Regions from separate parts of the Bacillus sp. NPDC094077 genome, predicted to be linked through region 2. Evidence: riboswitches for the same ligand, from Rfam matches in the RefSeq annotation. Region 2 holds a riboswitch; the other holds the start of a gene.
The links. Region 2 has a riboswitch for S-adenosylmethionine ahead of metI (cystathionine gamma-synthase/O-acetylhomoserine thiolyase). Riboswitches for the same ligand answer to the same signal wherever they lie in the genome.

Region 1 (8,933 bases), on a different contig from region 2:
CAGTTCCGCTTAATAAGAATGAAAGATTCATTATGATTCCGAAAAATGCAGCTGTTTTTGTTAATCCACCTAAAATTAAACCTAAGCCTACTAAAATTTCTCCCCATTGCACTAAAAAGCTAAATAAGTCTGCATGTGGAAGAACAAAGTTTTGAAGAAAATCTGCCCACCATCCTTGTACTGCAGGGTGATCACCTGATGCTTGAGCGATAGCACCTTTTAGAAAACCGCTGGCATCAAAAGATTGTCCTAAAACTTTTCCTATTCCAGCAGTAATCCAAGAATATCCTATGTAAAGTCGTAAAAGTAATAATATGAAAGTAGCACGTTTATCAGTTCTTAAAAAATTGATAACCATTGAAATCCCTCCAATATTTTATTTACATGTTTATTATATATCAATTGTGAAAAGATTCACAATTGATATAATGTGAACAAATTTATAATTTTTCATTTGTAAAATTGTACATAAAGTATTGTGAAATTTATTTTTGGGAAGGCGAACAATAAATGAGGGATGGGAGCTCTCCATTAAAATAGATGGCTCCCATAGTGAACTGATTAATGTATGTTCTTTTCATTATCTACTATTAGTTTATCTTGTCGTTTCCTTATTATTTCTCTGGTTTTATATAAGGAACTACTTGTGCAGTAACCCCTACAGAAGCACCGCGAATAAAGTCTTGGTTTTCTAATGCCTTAAAGTTTTCTGTTTTGCCAGTTAGCATGACCCCTAAAATTTTTACTTGATCAAATGGTTTGTTTTTGTTTGATTTTAAAAACTTTTGAATGTCTTCGTCATGTCCATCGTCATCGTATTGTTTAAGTGAATCGATAAACTCTTTGTACGCTTTTTCAGGGGACTTTTCTGGGTTGAATCCGTAAACTGGCATGCCAGCAGGACCTCTGCTTTCATCGCTAATAGGTGAGGCCATATATAGCCATACGATATTTAAGTTATCTGGTATTTTTGTTTGAATTTCTTTTAATGTATAAGGTTGATTGAAAGAGATAGCAACCTCCGCCACATAGTTTTCTATTGTTGAAACTGCACTTAATTCATTTTTGACTCCATCATGATATTCCTTGATAGCTGGATTATAAAATTTAGCAACTTTATTTTTCGTTTGTTTATCGTAATTATAAGACTCTGTACTAGACCAATAAGATCCTGGTATTAACTCATTGTAATCGATGTTAGAGCGAAACCAATCGTAAGAGCTTGTCAGTGTATTCCATCGTACTAAGTAACCGTTAATGTTTTTAGAACGGTTAGATACGATATTGCCACCAAACATAGAAGAATTACTCGTAACTTGGGAATCAATATGGACATTCGGTTCTGCAATTGCGTTATGTAAAAAGAGCCGTTCGTGAAGCTTCGTAGAACTTTTCGCTGCAAAGTAATTGCCAACCGTATAAATTATAGGGATAAGTATGATTACAACGATAATAGAAGTAGTGATGATTTTAAGTAACTGTTTCCTCTTAGCTTTTTTTAACGCATCTTTTAAAGAAGTATCCATTAAGTTTTTCCTCCTACTGTAGAATGAATTGTTTTACGTGCGCGATGTAATTTTTGTTTGACGCTATTTACTTGAATATCTAGTATTAGAGCAATTTCTTCATATGAAAAACCATAATAATATTTTAAAAAGAAGGCCTCTTTATATTCTAGTTTTATATCTTTTAATAGATAGAAAATCTCATCTTTATTTAAAACAGCATCTAATTCTCGGTCTGTATATTGTAGATTTGAATACATCTCTTCAGTTAAATAGATGTTTTGCTGCTCTTTTTTTCTCTTCAAGTCAATGTATTCGTTTAGAGAGACTCTAAAAAACCATGGACGTATGTTACTCTCGGTCAAGTCATCCAGCAATGTGTATACTTTATAGAAAGTATTTTGGATGATGTCTTCTGCATCTTCTTTTATAGCCCCTTTCGCTAGTAATAGCTTGAACACTTCCTCTCCTAAACTGATAAGATAGGAGGTCAATATACTTTCTTTTCCCATCATTTTTCCTCCCTACACTTATACAACGGATAGGTAATGGTAAATGTATACACATAAATAAAAAATTTGTGTTAAGACTTGTTTTTATAAAAATAGAAAGGGCATATAACAATCATATGTTATATGCCTTTTCTATTATATATTTAGTAATTTATTTAGGTAATGTAAATTTAGCTTTTTTACCTTGTGAAATATCTTTTGCTTCTTTATTTCTCATAGGTCCTAGCTCAATCTCAAAGCTTTTGTCTTTCCAAATCTTTTCATATTGCTCTTGATCTAAAATATATACTTGCAGTAGCTCTCCAGATGTTCCGGTTTTGACTGAAGCGTTATAATCGTAATTTAGTAGCATGCCTTCGCTAATCGTATATTGTGTACCATCATTAACTCTCAATGTAGAGCTGATAGGAGATAGTGCAACGTCTTGTGTATCTTTGTTATCGAGTTTGAATTTTACTGTTAATAGAACAATACCGTTTTTGAAATTTGCAAATCGTGGAGCCTCGACGGAATTTGGCGTGAATTGAGCAAATTGGTATCCATCTAATGTAACTTTAACAGCGCCTAATTCTTGGCTGTTATTAATGCTTGATTTCTCCTTTACCATTTTTTTATCGCCCATGTTATTAGCAGTAGCTTTATCTTGGTAGAAAGTTTTATCTGTTGCAACCTTTTCAGCGCCTTGTTTATTTAAACTCAATGAAAAGCTTCCAGGGCTTCCGATTGGGGCATCAAATTTCCCTTTATTAGCTTGTGCAGTTGGGACTGTGACTGAGACTGTTGAGAGACTTGAAATTTTCGCTAAATCATCTTTTCCAAATGGGTAAGCGATATAACCAGAAATGGTTTCCCCTGCTTTTACTAAATAATCATTCGTTGGAGCAAGCTTAGTTGGTAGCTGATCTTCTTTTGGAATTAAATCTTTATAGTTACTATATACTTTCTGAGCGCCAGTAAATGACATGTCCAATGCTGGCATATAATAAATATCTTTAGCTGAACTATTTTTTACGCTATAGTTCACAAGAATAACTCCGCCCTCTGTTTGACGGTTAAATGGAATGTTAAAGTCCGTATGGAATCCGTTTAATTCAACTAATGTATAACTATTCAGCGATACTGAAACATCTTCAGCTTTATAGACTTGTGGGTCCTTATTTTCAAAAAGAACTTTTGTTTTACCACCTGTTTCTTTTTCCATATAGGAAATAAGTTTGGAATAATCGCTTGAGCTGGTAGTTGTATCTTCAGTTTTTTTATCTTCGGATTTTTTTTCTTCAGGTTTATTTTCTTTCGGTGCATCCGTTTTTTCTGTTTTACTTTCTTTGGTTGTATTTTCTTTTTGTTCTTTATTTGTCGTATCGCTTTGACCGCAGCTAGTTAGTAGAAAGACCGCTACGATTACTGTAGAAAATAAAGAAGTTATTCTTTTTGACATTTTTCTTCCCCCTATTTGTTTAAAACTAAACTCTCACATTAGCCCCATGTTTTATTATAAGAAAACAAACCATTATTTACCAGTATTTTTCTGATTATTTTCATTATTTTAATATTTAAATTTAATGGTAATAAGAGAAATTTATTAGTGGATATTGGTGTTTGTTTTTTGTAAGGGTGCAAAAATATTTTATTATTTAAAACGTTGCGTCAGATTGCTATGATAGAAATAGAGATATATCAAAAGGGGGCAAAGACTAGATATGTGGATGAACTTGTAATGATTAGCAATTGGATAGATTATTTTTTCTCTCATACATGAGGGTTTATTTAGCTATCTGTAAATCATTCAAGGACTGCATATTTGGCGTGGTCATTCCTTCGGTAAGGATAGATGCCATTATGTATCTATCTTTTTTTGTGGGGAAATTTATATCTCCCATATAAAATGTGCGTCCTTTAAACTTGGAGGAGTATATTATGAATCAATTAAAAAATAAAGTAGCTGTTGTTACAGGTGTAAGTCGTCTAGATGGTATAGGAGCAGCTATTTGTAAAGAGTTAGCTGAAGCTGGATACGATATATTTTTTACGTATTGGACAGAGTATGATAAAGAGATGCCTTGGGGCGTTGAGAAAAATGAACAAATACAATTAACAGAAGAGTTAATACAAAACGGTGTTAAAGTATCGAGTATAGAGTTGGATTTAACTCAGAATGATGCACCAAAGCAGCTTATAAATAAAGCTACTGAACAATTAGGATACCCTGATATATTAATTAACAATGCAGCTTACTCTACTAATAATGATTTTTCTAATTTAACTGTTGAAGAGTTGGATAAGCATTATATGGTAAACGTCCGTGCAACTACATTACTCAGTAGTCAGTTTGCGCGAGGATTTCAGAAGACGTCTGGGGGTAGAATTGTTAATATTACTTCGGGGCAATTTAAGGGACCTATGGCAGGAGAACTAGCGTATGCAACAACGAAGGGAGCTATTGACGCTCTTACTAGTACGTTATCAGCAGAAGTGGCCCACCTAGGAATAACAGTGAATGCAATTAACCCAGGTCCAACTAATACAGGATGGATGAATGAAGAGATACAGCAAGGATTAAAGCCAATGTTTCCTTCTGGTAGAATTGGTGAGCCAAAGGATGCAGCAAGACTAATTAAGTTTTTGGTAAGTGAAGAAGCAGAGTGGATTACTGGACAAGTTATTCATTCAGAAGGTGGATTTAAAAGATAAAAAGAAGGTATCTCATTTCGGTGAGATACCTTCTTTTTTAATCTTTCTTTAATCTCCGTGCAACACCATTCCCTAAAGACTGTAATCCTTGAACGAGGATAATCAAAATAAAGACGGTTGCATACATTACTTCAGGTTCATAGCGTAAATGTCCGAAGCGATATGCCAAGTCCCCTAGCCCACCAGCGCCTACAAGACCAGCCATTGCTGTTGCGCCAATTAAGCCAATTGTTGCGATTGTTAATCCGAGTACAAGAGATGGGCGTGCTTCTTTAACCATGACGTGCCAAATGATTTTTATAGTAGAGACTCCCATTGCTTGGTAAGCTTCAATAACACCACGATCCACTTCTAGTAAAGCTGTCTCCATTAAACGTGCGATATAAGGGGCTGTGAAGACAACAAGTGGTACGATAACACCTTGCACGCCAATGGATGTTCCCATTAGAAACTTTGTAAAAGGTAAAATGAAGAATAATAGAATGATAAATGGAAGAGAGCGAATGATATTAATAACTGTATTAAGAATAGGATAGATGATTTTATTTTCTCGCTGTCCACCAGGTCTTGTTAAAACAAGCGTGACACCAAGTGGTAATGCGATAAGGATAGAGATGAGTAATGAAATAGATGTCATTTGAAATGTTTGAATTGTTGCTTCCCATATTACTTTACCCCATTCATCCAAAAAGGACTTGTTTTCCATAATCTGTTCTACCTCCTTCTACGATGATCCCTTGCTCTTGTAAAAATGATAAAGCACGGTTTACTTCATTTTTTTCACCTTGCATATGAACGACCAGTTTCCCATATGCCTCATATTTTAACTGCGTAATATTACCGGATAAAATATGAGGATATACTTGGAAACGTTTTGTAGCGACAGCTAGTGCTGGTTCTCCTGAAGAATTTCCTATAAAAGAAAGTGTTACAATTTCACCAGTAGTTTGTAATTCTTTTTGTACTTCTTCTGGAATTTTCGCTGCAAATGCGCTATTTACAAATTTCTTCGTTGTTACATGTTGTGGATTTGTGAAAATATCTTTCACAGTCCCGCTTTCGACTATAGATCCATGCTCCATAACGGCAACTCGGTCACAAATACGCTGGATGACATTCATTTCATGTGTAATGAGTAAAATCGTGATTCCAATTTCCTCATTGATTTTTAATAACAAATCAAGGATAGAATCGGTTGTTTCTGGATCTAATGCGCTCGTTGCTTCATCACTTAATAAAACCTCGGGTTCATGTGATAGTGCACGAGCAATCGCAACACGCTGTTTCTGGCCGCCAGAAAGTTCGCTCGGATAAGCATCTTTTCGATTGAAAAGATTGACAATGCGTAAATACTTTTCTACTCTATTTTCAATTTCCGCTTTTGGAATGCCAGCAAGGCGTAACGGTAATGCGATATTTTCATAAACGGTAACAGTTTTAAGTAAATTGAATCCTTGAAAAATCATTCCGATTTTTTGTCTCGCTTTTGCTAGTTCTTTTGTCGACAAAGTTGTTAAGTCTTGATTGTTTACAATGATATTTCCTGTCGTTGGTTTTTCTAATAAATTTACACAGCGGATTAATGTACTTTTACCAGCGCCACTATATCCGATGATTCCAAATACTTCGCCCTTTGCCACTTTAAGAGAAGTTGATTTAAGAGCTTCGACATTCCCCTTTTTTGTTGAAAATACTTTGGAAATATTTTTTAATTCAATCATTATAGTCAGCTCCTACCAAGACGGTAAAACAGAACCATCAAATTTTTTCTCAATGAAATCTTTTACTTCTTTAGATTGATAAGCTTTCTTTAATTTATTTACGACAGCATCATCTTTATTTTCAGTACGAACAACGACCCAGTTCACATATGGTGAATCTTTTCCCTCGCGGAAAATAGAATCTTTCGCTGGACTTAATTTTGCACCTAATGCAAAGTTTGTATTAATTGCCGCTGCTTTCACTTCACTTAGCTGTGTTGGTAATTGAGATGCCTCTAATTCAACAATCTTTAAATTTTTTTGGTTTTCAATTACATCTTTCGCAGTCGCTTTTTCTGTAGCCTTTGGATCAACTTTTAAAACCCCTGCTTTTTCAAATAACTTTAAAGCTCGAAGTTCATTTGTCGGATCATTTGGTACAGCAATTGCGTCGCCCTCTTTTAATTCTTTTATATCTTTTAAGCTTTTAGAATATACGCCCATAGGGAATGTTACTGTTGAAAATACTTCAGTTAATTTCATGTTGCGTTCGGCTTTAAATACATCTAAATATGATTTCGTTTGATAGCTATTTACATCAAGGCTTTTTTCATCTAACGAAACGTTTGGTGCTACGTAATCATTAAATACTTTTATATCAATTTCGAGACCATCTTTTGCCGCAACTTCTTTAACCTTTTCAAAAATTTGTTCATGTGGTCCACCTGTTACACCGACAGTAATTTTTTTCTCATCTAATGTTTTTACCTCTTTATCTGAATTTGCGCTACATGCGCCTAATAATAGTACTGCTCCACTTACAATGCTCAATAATACTTTCTTCATCTATAATTCCCCCTTAATATACGTTCCAGAATAAAAAGCACCTCTCAAAATAAGAGAGGTGCCGAATATACGAAATAGGTTCCTCTCTTATCTTCCAAAACGAAAACTCGTTTTGCAGGAATTAGCACCTTAGCTTATACGTTATAAGCTCGGTTGCCGGGCATCATCGGGCCAGTCCCTCCGCCACTCTTGATAAGAGTATGTATATGTAGTTTTTAAATATGGTACTAATAGTAAATCTTACAAAAGGAATTGTCAACGTTATTTTCTGAATATATTTTATTTTAAGGTAATCGAAACGTTGCCTTTCTTATGGCCCATTTCTACATACGTATGAGCTTCTGCAACTTCTTCTAATCGGTAAGTTCTATCAATAATAGGTTTTAGCTTTTCTGTTTCAGCTAGTTGTTTGAGTAGGTTCATATCGTCTTTACTGACTTTTGCCATCGTTCCATTAACAGATACATATTTTCCATTAGGCATTAATGCACTTGTACAAAGAGACTTATTATATTTTCCGACTGCATCAAATATAATATCGTAGCGCTCGCCTCGTTCAGTAAAATCCTCTTTCGTATAATCAATTGCGTTATCAGCCCCTAAAGATTTTACTAAATCAAAATTTGAATTACTACAAACAGCTGTAACAGTCGCGCCGAAATGTTTAGCAAGTTGCACAGCAGCTGTCCCTACTGACCCAGAGGCACCGTATATAAGTACTTTTTGCCCTTTCCTTATATGTCCTTTTCTTAGAAAGTGTAATGCTGAAGTTCCACCAAAAGGAATAGTAGCAGCTTCTTCGTATGTTAAATTGTTTGGTTTTAAGGTAATTAGCCCACTTTCATGTACACATGTATATTCAGCATAAGCACCAGCATGGAGTCCAGTTAATGCAAAGACAGAATCTCCTTTTTTAAATTGAGTTACATCCGATCCAATGTTCTCAACCTCTCCAGCTAATTCTACGCCAAGTATAGGGTTTCTCGGTTTTCTAAAACCTAATACAATTCGCATAGGAATCCAAAATAAAAGTGGACTAGTAAAGCTTCGCATTCTACAATCTCCAGTTGTTACACTTGTTGCATGAATCTTAACTAATACTTCATTCTTTTTAGGATCAGGTTTCTTTACGTCTTGAAGTTTGAGAACGTTAGGTGGCCCGTATTTTGTGCAAATAATTGCTTTCATAGCGACCTCCTGAATTAAGTTGTTTTTCTCTATATCATATTTAAATGCTTTTTAAATCATGCTTATAGTTTCACTTCATAATAAGTAAAAGAAAGGTAGTTCTTTTTTACAGTGTAGTATTTTCCTTTTAAGAAAGTAGTTACAATAAAAATAAAGAGAAGTACTAGTGAGGTTAGAATTTCAAACGAGGAGAGTGCCATTTGAAAAAAAGAAAGATAGCAGTTGTAATTGTAGCGTATACAGCGTTGCTCACGACATCTATACATACATATAAAGAGCAATTGGATCATCCTATTATGAGCGATGTAGGGAAGTTGCTTCCAACAAAGATTAAACGTGTGGAAAATGCTGAGGATGAGAGTTCATTAAAAAAGCTGGTGCAAGATGCAAATGTTTCTGGAGAGAAGATTTCCATTGCAGGTATGCAACACAGCCAAGGCGGGCAGACGTATTATCCGAACGGCACGATGCTTGATATGAAAGGATATAAT
Region 2 (8,933 bases):
TTGATGTTGTTATACATACAAAAGATATGCAGAATTCACATGTGAATCGATATTTAACAATATGAAAAAAACAAGACACAGTATATTTCTGTGTCTTGTTTTTTAATACGACTTATGTAGTATTATATATTTCCTCTCATGATATATATTTATATTAAAGATATGAGATGAAATATATAGAATACGTTCTTTTTCTCTGTTTATTAGTCCCTAACCTAATAATACGCGAACGAGTTGAATAATTGTTTCGTTTTCTACTTTGTAGTAAATTTCTAATCCTTTTCTTTCACTGGAAACGATTTTAGCACTTTTTAACTTTGCTAAATGCTGTGAAATTGTAGATTGTGGCATGTTTAAGCCAGTGTACATTGTAGAAACGTTGCTTGGACCACGCTCGATTAATCCTTTTACAATACATAAACGAACAGGATGAGCAAGTACTTTCAATAATTCTGCATTACTTTCATATAGTTCTAATTCTTTTTGAAAGGTTTCTAACATGTTCTTTTCCACCTCCGTGTGAGCTGTTATACCATACTATACATACCAAAAAATTAAAGAAAAGAAAACAGTTGTTGCAGAAAAAAAGTCCTAAAGTAAAGAAATTGTAAGAAAAGAGACCCTGATGTAAATAAAATAAATAAATTAGCACGGTTTTGTAAAATGACATTTTTGGGTGAAAATTTCGATGCATTTTAAAAATTGAAAGATATAGATATATTTGTAACACAATTTTATCATGATTTTCTTATTCTTTCAAATGAATATACAAAATTTTTAAAATAATATGACAAAGGAATTGTAATGTTATATATAGAATATAAAGCAGGTTAAAAAGAAAAGAAGCTGAATGTAATCTGTTTCTGTATGGTGATAATGAAATACTTGAGTGTAGCTAATAAATCTTAGAATGATCAAGTCATTAGTCATTTATCCCGCTATTTACGGGCAGTAAGACTCCCACCTCGAAATTCGGCGAATGCGAGGAAGTTAGGTGGGAGATAGTTGCCCGTAAAACCCCCACTGATTATTAGCCTTCACTTTATTCTAGAGTTCGTCTTTTATCAACTTTAAAAATCTATGGTTCCATATATTCTCATAAAAATCAATTGTCTCTTTTGCGGACATAAATGGATTATTTAACGTAGAGGTTGTTTTTTGTACCATGAAGTTTTCGTATCCGAGTCCGTGGGCAAATTTAATTGTAGCATCCATACAGTACTCTGTTTGGGCACCGCAAAATTCAATACGATTTACAGATAATTTGTCTAAAATCTCTTTTAAGTTTGTTTTATAAAATGAATTTGCATGCGTTTTTCTTACAAAAAAATCTTGTTCTTGAACATCTAGATCGGTATGAATAGCCCAAAGTTCCTTTTCTGGTACTAAATCATCATCACAATGTTGAACAAAAATGATGGGTTTATTGGAATTTCTGTATGAAGAAAGTCTTTTATTTACTTTTTTAAGTAAATTTTGTAAATCGAATAAATGCTCACCGCTATAGCATACCCCATTTTGTAAATCGATAACGATTAAAATATCTGCACAAGTATCCATTCTTTTTCCCCCTTTTATTTCTTAATATATCAATAAATCCATTACTTGGAAATAGATAGTATGATTTTATTTTTTAATGAACTATACAACAAGAAAAGACATGAAAACGAATATGTTAGACAGCATAAAAAGAAGATATGATAACTTAATTTCATATCTTCTTTTCACTCTATGCATTTACAGGTTCTTCTACGTAAGAAAGGGCATTTTCGAAATCGGATATTAAATCGTTAACATTTTCCAGGCCAACTGATAAGCGGAGCAATGAATTAGAGATTCCTCTTTCATCACGAGCCTCTTGTGATAAAGCCGCATGTGACATTTTGGCTGGATAGGAAAGAATCGACTCGACAGCTCCTAAACTAACTGCAAAAACAGGTAATCTTACTTTTGATAAAAATTGGCGGAGTGCATCTTCTGACTGTAAAGTAAAAGATAGAACAGCTCCAGCTGATGTTGCTTGAGATTGTTGAATATCAAAACCAAGATGTGTTTGTAATCCCGGATAATAGACATTTTGAACTTTAGCGTGCTCTTGCAAATAATGTGCAACTTTATTGGCACTTGCAGATGAGTGCTCGAGACGTACATGCAATGTTTTTAGACCGCGAAGTACGAGAGAGCAATCTTGAGGTCCTAAAATAGCACCAAATGCATTTTGTAAAAATCCAAGTTTTTGAGCGAGTTCGGCATCTTTTACGACTGCTAATCCTGCAGTAACATCACTATGACCAGCAATAAATTTTGTAGCGCTGTGAAGAACAACATCGGCACCAAGATCAAGTGGCTTCTGGAATAGTGGTGTCAAAAATGTATTATCAACAAAAGTAAGAGCACCGATAGATTTTGCGAGTTTAGAAACAGCGCGGATATCTGTCACTTTTAAAAGTGGGTTAGAAGGTGTTTCTACATAAAAGAGCTTCGTATTTGGTTTAATGTTTTGTTTGATTTCTTCTACATTTGTCATATCAACAAATGTATGTGAAACACCGTAACGAGAGAGTACTTCAGTTATAATTCGGTAAGTGCCTCCGTATACGTCTTCTGAAATGAGTACGTGATCGCCTTGTGAAAGGAGGAGAAATGCAGTAGAAATCGCTGCAATGCCTGATGCAAAGGCGAATCCCTTTGTTCCGCCCTCTAATAAAGCGATAATATCTTCAAGAGCTTCACGAGTTGGATTACCCGATCGACTATAGTCATATTTTCCGAACGTATCTACATCAAACTGGTGAAAAGTTGATGTGTTATAGATGGGAACGTTAACAGCCCCGGTTTGTGTATCATGTTTATATTGGTTGTGTAGTAAGAGTGTATCTATAGAATAACTCATATTCTTACACCTTCTTTTACAAATTTAATGGCCTGTTTTAAATCTTGAATTAAATCGTTACTATTTTCAATGCCGACGGAGAATCGAAGAAGACGATTGCATACACCGTTTGCCGTTCTGATTTCTTCAGGAATATCAGCATGCGTTTGTGTTGCTGGATAAGTCATTAAACTTTCTACACCACCAAGACTTTCGGCAAATGTAATTAAGGATAAAGATTGTAAGAATGGATTAATCCATGTTTCATCTTGTAGACGAAATGAAATCATACCGCCTCTACCCGGATAAAATACATCTGTCACACCGTCTTCATCGTTCAAATAAGCAACAACTGCTTTCGCATTTTCTTCATGTTGTCTCATTCGAAGCGCTAAAGTTTTCATACCACGAATTAATAGCCATGAGTCAAATGGACTTAGGACAGCACCGGAGGCATTATGATAATGAGCGATTTCCTCGCAAAGTTCCTTTCCTTTTGCAACGACAAGTCCGCTTAGTACATCGTTATGCCCACCTAAATATTTCGTTGCACTATGAAGTACGATATCGGCACCTTCTGTTAATGGTTGCTGTATATAAGGCGTGTAGAATGTGTTGTCTACAATAAGAAGTAGTCCATGTCTTTTTGCGACAGTTGCGATAGCTGCGATATCAGTAACTTGCATTAATGGATTAGTCGGGGTTTCTATGAAAATAGCTTTTGTTTCATTTGTGATAGCTTGCTCAATTTGTTTAATAGATTGTGTATTTACGTATCTACATCGAACATTCCACTTTTTTTCATGCTCAGAAAATAAGCGATACGTTCCCCCATATAAATCTTCAGATACAATAAGTTCATCTCCAGAACGGAATAACGAAAGGACGAGGAGAACAGCTGCCATACCTGAACTACAGGCGTAACCTTGTTCGCCACTTTCTAAGTCTGCGATTGCCTGTTCTAAAAGACCGCGAGTTGGATTTCCTGTTCGTGAATAGTCAAATCCAGTAGATTTACCAATTCCTTCGTGACGATAAGCGGTTGAGAAATAAACAGGCGGGTTAACAGTTCCTGTTGTAGTTTCGCTGCGGTTTCCGATTTGTGCTAGTTTTGTTTCAATAGTTGACATGTGAAAATTCCTCCTTTTTAAATTGAACAGTGAAGTGAATATAAAGTGAAACTTTAATCAGTGGGGGTTTTGTTCATCCCCCGCTGATTATTAGTTGAACCAATCGGGCTTTTACGGGCAGTCCGACTCCCAACTAACTTCTTTGCTCCAGCCGAATTTTGAGGTGGGAGTCTTACTGCCCTCAAATAGCGGGATAAAATAAAAAAAGCCTTCTAAGAAGAAGGCTTTCGTTTGAATAGAGTCTTCTTCTCATCTGTCAAATCTTTCACAATTTGCTGGAATTAGCACCTTATTAACAAATGTTAATGGTTGCTGAGGCGTCATAGGGCCAGTCCCTCTACCTCTCTAGATAAGAATGTTCGTATGAAATTTTATTATGGTTTTAACTTTACATCAAAAGATAATTGAATTGCAACTCTATTTTAAATAATTTTTATTTTTCCGCAAGTGTCATTGACTTTTGTATTTGTGCATGCTAAATTTATTAAAAAATTAACAAACATTGTTAAAAGGGGAACGCATTTCCTTTTAGCTACATAAATAAAATATATAGACAAACTCTTATTGAGAGCGGTGGAGGGAAAGGCCCTGTGAAACCCGGCAACCTTCAAACGAAATGTTTGAAACGGTGCTAATACCTGCAAAACGAATGTTTTGCATAATAAGAGGCGGAACAATTATGTCCCCCTCTTCAAAGTGAAGAGGGGGTTTTTATATTGATAGAAATGAGGGGAGATTCGTGAAATTACTAGATTTATTATCAAAAGGAATTGTAATAGGTGATGGTGCGGTTGGAACGTTATTGCATTCACATGGTTTGCAAAGTAGTTTTGAAGAATTGAATATATCTGATCCAGACTTAATTATATCGATTCATAAACAATATGTAGCTGCTGGAGCAGATGTGATTCAAACAAATACGTATGGGGCAAATGAAGCGAAATTACGTATGTATGGATTAGAGAATCAAGTTGTTCAAATAAATAAAGCGGCAGTAAAACTTGCAAAAGCATCTGTTACAGAAAAAAATGCAATTTTAGGAACAATTGGTGGTATGAAACATATCGGAGCTGTTACAACGACTGATATGGAGAGAGAATTTATGCTACTTGAACAGGCAGGTGCTTTATTAGAAGAACAGGTGGATGGATTACTATTAGAGACTTTTTATGATGAGTTTGAATTAATCCATGCTGTTAAGGTGTTACGAAAACAAACGAATATTCCAATTGTAGCCCAATTAGCGTTACATGAGGCAGGTACGACTCAAAATGGAAATGATGTAAATGAAATATTAAAGCAGCTTTTAGATTACGGTGCAAATGTTGTTGGACTGAACTGTCAACTCGGGCCACTTCATATGACGGAAGCTTTTAAAATGATATCGATTCCGCAAAATGGCTATTTGTCAGCATACCCGAATGCAGGTCTCCCCAATTATGTGGAGGGACGTTACGTATATGAAGGGAGTCCGGCCTATTTCGAAGCGATGACACCAAAATTTATTGAACAAGGTATTCGGTTATTGGGTGGTTGTTGTGGTACCACTCCAGAACATGTTGAAAGTATGAAGCGTGCTATTGCAAATGTTGCACCTGTAATAGAAAAGGAAACGATTCAAAGACCAAAAGTAGTTCATACACATGAAAAACGTTCGAAAGCTCACGTCACTCTCGCAGAGAAGGCAAAGAAACAAACGACAGTTGTAGTGGAATTAGATCCACCGAAAACGCTAGATACGCAGCGTTTTTTTGAAGGCGCAAGAGCACTGAAAAGAGCGGGGGCGGACGCTATTACACTAGCAGACAATTCATTAGCGTCACCACGTATTTCGAATATGGCTATGGGGGCATTATTAACGAAGCACGATATTCCAGTATTGACGCATTTAACGTGTAGAGACCATAACGTCATTGGACTACAATCTCATTTACTAGGTTTATCCGCGCTAGGTATGGAGGAGGTACTAGCTTTAACGGGTGATCCAGCACGCGTTGGTGATTTTCCGGGTGCCACTTCTGTATATGACTTGTCCTCTATAGAGCTCATTAAAATGATTAAAGAAATGAACGATGGACGTTCCATTTTAGGGAAATCAATTGGACCGGCAACAAGGTTTTCTGTAGGTGGCGCATTTAACCCTCACGTAAGACATTTAAAAGCAGCTGTAAAACGAATGGAACGAAAAATAGATGCTGGAGCGGAATATTTCTTAACACAGCCAATATATGATGTCGCTTTAATTGAAGAAGTATATGAAGCGACAAAACATTTGGAACAGCCTATCTTTATTGGAATTATGCCATTAGTAAGTAAGCGGAATGCAGATTTTCTTCATTTTGAGGTGCCGGGAATTACTCTTCCTGAAGAAATAAGAGAGAGAATGGATGGACACGAAACGAAAGAGGCAGCTATTGAGGAAGGTATTCGTATTTCACAAGAATTAATTGATACGACATTAAAATATTTTAACGGTATATACTTAATCACACCATTTTTAAAATATGAAATTACAGAGCATCTCGTTAAATATGTGAGAGAGAAGCAAGAAGTGAAAGAAGGTATTAATTGATGAAGCGTATAGAAGAAAGATTACAAAATAGCATTTTAATACTAGATGGTGCAATGGGTACAATGATCCAGCAAGAGGACTTAACTGCGGAAGATTTCGGGGGAGAAGAGTACGAAGGTTGTAATGAATATTTAGTAGAAACAAGGCCAGATGTAATTTTAAAGATTCATAAAGCTTATATTGAAGCTGGAGCTGACATTATTGAAACAAATACATTTGGGGCGACGAATATCGTATTAAGTGATTATGAGTTGTCTCATTTAGACGAAGAACTAAATGAAAAGGCATCACTTTTGGCGAAGCAAGCTGTTAAAGAAAGCGGGAAGGAAGTATATGTTGCAGGTGCGATGGGGCCGACAACGAAAGCAATTAGTGTTACAGGAGGAGTTACATTTGAAGAACTAATTGAAGCCTATACAAGGCAGGCGAGAGGATTATTGAAGGGCGAAGTTGATGTATTACTCATTGAGACGAGTCAAGATATGCGTAATGTGAAAGCCGCTTATATTGGAATTCAAGCAGCTTTTGAAGAAATAAATAAAATTGTGCCTATCATGATCTCAGGAACGATTGAGCCAATGGGAACGACTCTGGCAGGACAAACAATTGAGGCTTTTTATTTATCAGTAGAGCATATGAAGCCGTTATCTGTTGGATTAAACTGTGCGACCGGTCCTGAGTTTATGAGGGAACATATTCGTTCTCTATCTGATTTATCAGAGTGTTACATTTCTTGTTATCCAAATGCAGGTCTTCCGGATGAAGATGGACATTATCATGAATCTCCATCTTCTCTCGCCGAAAAAGTGAAGCGCTTTGCTGAAGAAGGATGGGTTAATATTATCGGTGGTTGTTGTGGTACAACGCCAGAACATATAAGAGCGATGAAAGAAGCGCTAGCATCTCTTAAGCCACGTGAACACCATGAACGAGAAGGGCATGGGATTAGTGGGTTAGAGGCATTGCAATACGATGATTCTATGAGACCGTTATTTGTTGGAGAAAGAACAAACGTTATTGGATCGCGTAAATTTAAACGATTAGTAGCAGAAGGGAAATTTGAAGAGGCTGCTGAAGTGGCAAGAGCACAAGTGAAGAAAAATGCCCATATCATTGATATTTGTATGGCGGACCCTGATCGTGATGAAATAGAAGATATGGAAAAATTTTTGGCAGAAGTTACGAAAGTGCTAAAAGTACCGATTATGATTGATTCAACAGATGAAAATGTTATGGCAAAAGCCCTTACTTATATTCAAGGAAAAGCTGTTATCAACTCAATTAATTTAGAAGATGGAGAAGAACGTTTTGAAAAAGTGACACCGCTTCTTCAGAAATACGGTGCCGCTATAGTTGTAGGAACAATTGATGAAGAGGGCATGGCCGTTAGTGCAGAAAGAAAGATAGAAATTGCGAAAAGAAGTTATGAACTACTAACGAAGAAGTATGGTATACGCCCGTCTGATATTATTTTTGATGCGCTCGTGTTTCCTGTAGGGACAGGTGATGAAGAATATATCGGTTCAGCGGCAGCGACGATAGAAGGAATTCGCCTTATTAAAGAAGCATTACCAGAATGTTTAACGATTTTAGGTGTAAGTAACATATCATTTGGCTTACCACCGGCTGGCCGTGAAGTACTAAATTCTGTCTTTTTATACCATGCAACGAAAGCAGGATTAGATTACGCGATTGTTAATACGGAAAAATTAGAGCGCTATGCATCAATTCCAGAGGAAGAAAAACGTCTTGCAGATGCATTACTTTTTGAAACGACGAAAGAGACGTTAGAAGAATTTACAAACTTTTATCGTGTGGCCAAAAAGAAAGATGTTATTGTACAAGAAACGCTTACGCTTGATGAAAGACTAGCCAACTATATTGTAGAAGGTACGAAGCAAGGATTACACGAAGATTTAAGTCTGGCACTTGCAGAAGGAAGAAAACCTCTTGATATTATTAATGGTCCACTTATGACAGGAATGGATGAGGTGGGACGATTATTTAATCATAATGAGCTTATCGTTGCTGAAGTATTACAAAGTGCTGAAAGTATGAAAGCTGCTGTAAGCTATTTAGAGCCACATATGGAATCTAGTGATAGTGCGAAAAAAGGGAAAGTATTATTAGCAACTGTAAAAGGTGACGTACATGATATTGGGAAAAATCTTGTTGAAATTATTTTATCGAATAACGGATATGAGATTATTAATTTAGGAATCAATGTACGTTCGGATCGGATCGTTCAAGAAGTACAAGAAAAGAATCCTGATATTATAGGTCTTTCTGGATTGCTAGTAAAATCAGCACAACAAATGGTAACGACTGCTGAAGATTTAAAAGCGGCAAATATTGATAT

Region 1: it holds a riboswitch for S-adenosylmethionine, as region 2 does, so the genes downstream of both, ACQKNR_RS24365 (MetQ/NlpA family ABC transporter substrate-binding protein) here and metI (cystathionine gamma-synthase/O-acetylhomoserine thiolyase) in region 2, are expected to answer to the same signal.

Annotation. Positions count from the first base shown of each region.
Region 1 covers NZ_JBNNUF010000014.1:60,365-69,297, reverse strand. The annotation lists gene ACQKNR_RS24400 (DoxX family membrane protein) at 1-358, opposite strand, end outside; gene ACQKNR_RS24395 (sigma factor regulator N-terminal domain-containing protein) at 615-1,526, opposite strand; gene ACQKNR_RS24390 (RNA polymerase sigma factor) at 1,526-2,017, opposite strand; gene ACQKNR_RS24385 (DUF5068 domain-containing protein) at 2,169-3,455, opposite strand; gene ACQKNR_RS24380 (SDR family oxidoreductase) at 3,935-4,708, shown strand; gene ACQKNR_RS24375 (methionine ABC transporter permease) at 4,746-5,414, opposite strand; gene ACQKNR_RS24370 (methionine ABC transporter ATP-binding protein) at 5,389-6,429, opposite strand; gene ACQKNR_RS24365 (MetQ/NlpA family ABC transporter substrate-binding protein) at 6,442-7,254, opposite strand; SAM riboswitch class I at 7,339-7,453, opposite strand; gene ACQKNR_RS24360 (NAD(P)-dependent alcohol dehydrogenase) at 7,534-8,442, opposite strand; gene ACQKNR_RS24355 (FAD-binding protein) at 8,643-8,933, shown strand, end outside.
Region 2 covers NZ_JBNNUF010000001.1:756,599-765,531, reverse strand. The annotation lists gene ACQKNR_RS03980 (class I SAM-dependent methyltransferase) at 1-65, shown strand, start outside; gene ACQKNR_RS03975 (ArsR/SmtB family transcription factor) at 211-501, opposite strand; gene ACQKNR_RS03970 (cysteine hydrolase family protein) at 1,048-1,560, opposite strand; gene metC (cystathionine beta-lyase) at 1,730-2,893, opposite strand; gene metI (cystathionine gamma-synthase/O-acetylhomoserine thiolyase) at 2,890-4,002, opposite strand; SAM riboswitch class I at 4,249-4,358, opposite strand; SAM riboswitch class I at 4,561-4,670, shown strand; gene ACQKNR_RS03955 (bifunctional homocysteine S-methyltransferase/methylenetetrahydrofolate reductase) at 4,742-6,574, shown strand; gene metH (methionine synthase) at 6,574-8,933, shown strand, end outside.